One region of the Sporosarcina sp. P26b genome, then DNA from elsewhere that is predicted to be linked to it. Evidence: predicted binding sites of a transcription regulator. Region 1 holds the regulator's gene; the other holds the start of a gene.

Evidence for each region. The regulator LexA, encoded in region 1, represses DNA repair genes until DNA is damaged. The targets are predictions, from matches to a motif close to CGAACATATGTTCG.
Region 2: a site for LexA is predicted at 1,597-1,610, ahead of uvrB (excinuclease ABC subunit UvrB). Genes of this name have one in related genera too.

Annotation. Positions count from the first base shown of each region.
Region 1 is NZ_PDYW01000002.1:282,271-285,708, forward strand. It holds gene CSV69_RS03315 (methionine gamma-lyase family protein) at 1-989, shown strand, start outside; gene lexA (transcriptional repressor LexA) at 1,039-1,659, opposite strand; gene yneA (cell division suppressor protein YneA) at 1,855-2,181, shown strand; gene CSV69_RS03330 (YneB family resolvase-like protein) at 2,178-2,831, shown strand; gene CSV69_RS03335 (DUF896 domain-containing protein) at 2,899-3,135, shown strand; gene tkt (transketolase) at 3,244-3,438, shown strand, end outside.
Region 2 is NZ_PDYW01000032.1:16,506-19,943, forward strand. It holds gene uvrB (excinuclease ABC subunit UvrB) at 1-1,524, opposite strand, end outside; gene CSV69_RS15235 (IDEAL domain-containing protein) at 1,733-1,990, opposite strand; gene CSV69_RS15240 (ABC transporter permease) at 2,250-3,438, opposite strand, start outside.

The sequences.
Region 1 (3,438 bases):
GCACACACGCTATTACAATCAGCTTGTTTGGAATATTACGTCCAGGCGATGAATTGCTTTACATAACAGGTAAGCCATACGATACATTAGAATCCATTATTTCGGGGAACGGCAAAGATACAGGTTCATTGGAAGACTTTCAAATATCCTATCAGCATATCGATTTGAAAGAAGATGGATCTGTTGATTACGCAAAAGCAAAAGAAGCTATTTCCTCTAAGACGAAGATTGTTGCCATTCAACGCTCAAAAGGATATTCAAGCAATCCGTCATTCAGAATCCATGAAATAGAAGCGATAATTAAGGAAGTACGTAAAATGAAGGAAGATGTCGTGATTTTTGTAGATAATTGCTACGGAGAATTTGTTGAAATGAAAGAGCCTGTTGAAGTTGGAGCTGATTTAATGGCAGGTTCACTTATTAAGAATCCAGGTGGCGGATTAGCAAGAACAGGTGGTTATATAGCGGGCAATAAGGACTTGGTTGAGAAGTGTGCATATCGTATGACGTCACCAGGCCTTGGAGCCGAAGCAGGGGCGTCACTCGACACGTTACTGGAGATGTATCAAGGATTCTTCTTAGCGCCGCATGTAGTAAGCCAGGCAGTCAAAGGCGCACTTTTCACATCTGCATTTTTTGGCAGTTTCGGTATGGACACGACACCGCATTACAGTGAGCGTCGTACGGATTTAATCCAATCAGTTAATTTCTTGAACTCGGAACAAATGATTGCATTTTGTCAGATGATCCAGCAAAATTCCCCAATCAATGCCCAGTACGCTCCGGAGCCTTCATATATGCCCGGTTATGCTGATGACGTCATCATGGCAGCGGGTACATTCATTCAGGGGTCCAGTATTGAATTAACAGCTGACGGCCCGATTCGACCACCTTACACAGCATATATTCAAGGTGGTTTGACATATGAACATGTAAAATCGGCTGTTCTCGATTCTATGGAACAGTTGCTTGAAAAGAACTTAGTATAAATAAAAAGTGTATCGAAAACCTTCTAGGTTTCACGATACACTTTTTTTATTAATGAATCATACGGAATACGCCAACAACTTTACCTAATATAGAAACCTTATCTACAATGATCGGCTCCATGGAGGAGTTTTCTGGTTGTAGCCGGAAATAGTCTTTTTCTTTAAAGAAACGTTTAACAGTTGCTTCGTCTTCCTCTGTCATGGCAACAACAATTTCACCATTACTTGCAGAGTGTGTTTGTCTAACAATTACACGGTCTCCATTAAGAATTCCCGCTTCTATCATACTATCTCCTACAATTTCTAACATGAAGATTTCATCTTCTGATGAACCGAACGTATCTGGTAATGGGAAGTATTCTTCTATATTTTCAATTGTTGTGATTGGATTACCAGCAGTAACTTTCCCGATTAATGGTACATGCATAACACCACTTTTTAATTCATCCAATCCTTCTGGATCCAAGATCTCGATGGCGCGGGGTTTAGTTGGATCCCGGCGTATGAAACCTTTACTCTCGAGTCTTGATAAGTGACCGTGAACCGTGGAACTTGATGCCAGTCCGACAGCTTCTCCAATTTCACGAACGGAAGGTGGATAGCCTTTTAAACGAACTTCATCTTTTATGAAAGCGAGTATTTCTTCTTGTCTTTTTGATATTTTCTTCAACAGATTCACCTCTTCTACTAGTTTACGAGCAATGGAATACTGAACCACTATTTTGAATATAGTATAACATGTGTTCGGCTACTAATCAAACAAAGGTTCTAATTTTGCTTGACATGGAATCGTATGTTCTCTTATAATTAAGAACAAGCATTCCGAACGTGTATTCTAAATGCAGGAAATAGAGGAGGAATTATGATGGAGTATATTAAAGAATTTATCAAAAATAATTATTATTTTGCAGTATTATTAGCTGTTTGTGTTTCATTCGCTTGGGTTCAGTTCGATAAAATGGCTGAAGAAGATCACTATATAGAAATCGTTATTAATGAAGGAGATACACTTTGGCAGCTAGCGTCCAACTACTCTGAAGATATACCAACTAGCCACTGGATCGAACAAGTACGTTCATTAAATGAATTACCTACTGATCAAATCGTTTCGGGTGAATTACTACGTGTGCCTGTTAAAATGGATAAACAGACAGATATCCGAGTAGCTGAAGTAGGAGAGGGATCCAGATGACAGAAAAGAGATGTGTAATCTATTGCCGTGTGAGTACAGAAAAGGAGACACAAGAACAATCTATTATTAGGCAACAAGAAGAACTTGAAAAATTAGCATCTGAGTTGTCTTATGATTGTGTTGGAATCTATACAGATCGGCAAAGTGGCTATGACATGGATCGCGAAGGTCTTTTATCTATGTTAGATCAAATCCAAGATGGCACAGTCGATGCACTGTTCATTCAAGACGAAACACGTTTAGGACGAGGCAATGCCAGGGTCGCAATTTTACATGTGATTGCTAAAAGTGAGACTACTGTAATTACCAATCATTCTAACGGTACGATAGAACTGAATGAAATGGATACGATGTTGCTTGAAATTCTTGCAATCGTAGAAGAATATCAACGGAAATTACATAATGCAAAAATACGTAGAGGGATGAAACGTGCTGTTGACAAAGGGTATGACCCTTCGAAGAATTTACGTAATATCGACCAAGCTCCAGGGCGTGAGCGACTTGAGGTTCCAATAGAAGAAATTGTTTCACTACGCAACAAAGGTCTAACATACGAAGAAATTGCAACTGTATTAAATGGGTTAGGTCATGCGGTTAGCAAAGCGACGGTTCATAGAAGGTATAGGGAGTTTATAACACAGCAACACTAATAGGTTGCACTTTTCCTTCAGGTTGTTTACATTTTACTAAACGACTTATTTATGGAGGCTTTTAATAATGCTATCAGAAAAGAAAATACAACGTATCAATGAACTTGCGAAAAAAAAGAAAACAACAGGATTATCGATTGAAGAAGCCAAAGAACAAACGCAACTAAGAAAAGAATACTTAGAAACATTCCGTTCAAGTATGCGTGAGACAATTGAATCGGTCAAAGTGTTGGATCCAGAAGGAAATGATGTAACACCTGAAAAAGTCAAACAAGCTCGTGCGAACCAAAAACCGCTAAATTGATGATAGGTAAAGGATTAATATTGTAATTAGCGTTGGAATTGACTACACTAGAGTAGGAATATGTACTATAAAACACTCATATGAGACAGGACGGAAAGGATGTACAGCATGACCGAAAAAATCGATCAACTGGCAATAACAACAATCCGAACATTATCAATCGATGCGATTGAAAAAGCAAATTCAGGTCACCCAGGATTACCGATGGGCGCAGCACCGATGGCTTATACATTATGGACGAAGCATTTGCATCATAATCCATCCAACCCACAATGGTTCAATCGTGATCGTTTTGTACTTTCA
Region 2 (3,438 bases), on a different contig from region 1:
ACCTTCACGTAATAAGTTGATGCCGATGAGTACATCGTACGTTCCGACACGCAGTTCACGAATAATTTCTGTCCGTTCGAGCGTCTTGACGTCAGAATGTAGATATTGAACTTTAATCCCGATGTCCTTTAGGTAATCCGTCAAGTCTTCTGACATTTTTTTGGTCAGTGTCGTAATCAATACTCGTTCATTTCGCTCGATTCGAAGGTTGATTTCATCCAGTAAATCATCAATCTGTCCTTCAATCGGTCGGACTTCAATGATAGGATCAAGTAATCCTGTTGGACGAATAATCTGTTCAATCATTTTATCTGTATGCTCTATTTCATATGGTCCTGGGGTTGCAGAAATATACATCGCTTGTTTAACATGTTTTTCAAATTCCTCAAACATTAATGGGCGGTTATCCAAAGCCGATGGTAAACGGAAACCGTGTTCCACCAAAACTTTTTTACGCGCTTGGTCTCCGTTGTACATACCGCGGATTTGCGGCAAGGAGACGTGGCTTTCATCTACGACGATCAAGAAGTCGTCAGGGAAATAATCCAGAAGTGTATAAGGGGTTGCGCCTGCTTCACGCAATGTTAAATGTCTAGAATAGTTTTCAATACCCGAACAGAAGCCCATCTCGCGCATCATTTCCAAATCATAGCGCGTCCGTTGCTCTAGGCGCTGCGCTTCCAATAACTTATCGTTATCACGTAAATATTTAAGCTGCTCTTCCAACTCGATTTCAATATTTTCAATCGCTTTTAATAACTTCTCTTCGCGCGTGACGAAGTGGGATCCTGGGAAAATAGCGACATGATCACGATCGCCGATGACTTCACCTGTTAAGGCATCCACTTCACGGATCCTTTCGATTTCATCACCAAAGAATTCAAGACGTATACAACGCTCATCGCGTGCTACCGGGAAGACCTCGACTACATCCCCTCTGACACGGAATGTACCACGTGTGAAATTGATATCATTGCGTTCGTACTGAATGTCCACTAGTGTGCGCAACAATTGATTACGCGGTATTTCCATCCCTTTACGTAATGAAAAGACCATGTCATTATATTCTTCTGGAGAACCGAGACCGTAAATACACGATACGGATGCAACAATAAGTACGTCATTTCGTTCGAATAAAGCACTAGTCGCTGAGTGACGAAGTTTATCGATTTCATCATTGATTGACGAATCCTTCTCAATGAATGTATCTGTCTGCGGAACATATGCTTCCGGTTGATAAAAGTCATAGAAGCTGACAAAGTATTCTACTGCATTATCTGGAAAAAACTCTTTGAACTCGCTATATAATTGGCCAGCCAACGTTTTATTGTGAGCAATGACCAGTGTAGGTTTATTAATTTCTGTCAGTACATTGGAAACCGTAAATGTTTTACCTGTTCCTGTTGCACCGAGCAATGTTTGATGTTTCTTACCTTCTTTTATGCCATTAACAAGGCTAGCGATCGCTTTTGGCTGATCTCCTTGCGGCGTATATGGTGCCTGCAATTGAAATGTTTCGTTCAAATGGTTCCACTCCTCTTCTTAAACACCTGTCCTTCTATTTTACCACACCTCGTGTTTTTTCTAAAGAAATAACGAACGTACGTTTTAAGCTAACTCTCTATGTACTTTATTGTACCCTTGTACTTTGTGAAAGAAACTTACAGCTATGACATTCTCTACAATAAAAAAACACTGCCAGGATTTCGCCCTAGCAGTGCCTATGAATACATTATTTTGTTTTAAGTTCATATCCTTGTTCTTGTGAAATATCGAGTAATTGTTGTGTATACAGGTCGAATGCGTCTTTGTCATTTTGATCTAGCGCTTCATCAATCAAGGTCATGATACGCGCTTGCGTTTGTTCCCAATGAATGTGTTGTAGAAACAGATCCCAATAGATTTCATTCAGCAGCTTTTCCGCTTGGAGAGAAGTACTGTTGTTACCTACCGCTTTCAAAAATTCAGCATATGAGTTGTTATTATTCATCTCTCTCACCCCTGATACCTTTTAGTAATTATATATGCAGTAGAATATGAATTGCAACCTTTAATCTTACTATTCGAACTTTTGAATTACTTTCGCATAAATAGAAGAAAATTGACTAGGTACATATATTCAGATAATTCCGTCATAAAATGAATAATTACTTGAGAACCGTTGACTTCCGTTCCAGACGGAAGCGTTCCGCGGGAGTCGCTGTCTGAAACGAAAATCACCTAAATGTTAACTTCTCTATGATCTATCATCATATCTCTCTCACTTGTTCTTTCGTTAATCGAATCGTTGCTTCTCCGACAATTAATGCAACCACCGCAATCAAGACGGGTGTAACACTTAAGCCATATAACGGCAAGGCCGCCAATAATAGAATAATCGCTTGTAGCCAAATCAATTTTCTTACTAACGAACGAACCGCTTTGATTTGCGATTTTTCCTGCATTTCAGGAAACAGCTGATCCATCGTGAATTCGACTCCGCCTTCGAGTGCCAAAATCAACTGAACGGCAGTCGCAAAGGCTAACGCTCCTACAAATATGAATGACACAATTGGCAATGGTATTAAAAACGCGCCCAATGCAGATAATGCCGTCAATCTTACCCACAACCAAAATGTATCATCTGTACGAATGAATGTCCGGACCACTAAATAACTCTGCACATCTCTACGCTTAAACGTGGAACGTTTCATTGCAAATTTCAACCAGCTACGCTTACTCACCGATCCAACCAAATGTGGTACTTCCGTAAAATAATTCGCGAATCGATAAAACCGCATCATACGATTTTGTTCCAATTCAATAAACTGCTCATAGGGGAACGGATAGTGTGCTGCTTTTTTATCCCAATACTTCGCATAGAGCATGGCGATCAAAATTCCAATGAAGATTGCCACTGGGCTCCATGTCAGTGCGAATTGAATCGTTAAAAATGTTAGAACTAGTCGAACAACACGATCGGGCCATACGAAATCATGATTGGCGATCCGAACGCTATATTCAGTCGCTACAAACAGTCCTTTAAAAGCGATGATCACTAACATGATTAACATATAATCCGTTCCAGTTCCCACTTCTGTCGCCTTTAATAAAGGCAACGCGACGACCATGGCGATTAGCGGCAATGGCAGTTGGGAAAATGTCGACCAAGTTTTCGAACGTTTCATATAGTTCGGCAATTGATTTTCCAATGGCAAGAAAAATACAATGTCTGCCGGCTTAAGCAAAGTAGTCGGCGCCGCCTTCATTAATAATAGTGCAATGACAACGGATATGATAAAGGCAGACGGGAATGTAACCGGTACTCCCTTCAACCATTCACTGTACGCATAGCCCCCTGCCCCAATTGCGAACATGAAGACGATGGCCAAATGTCCTGTGAATACATAGCGCATATATTTCTGTAATTCATTGACATAATGGAAGAACCGCTGTCCC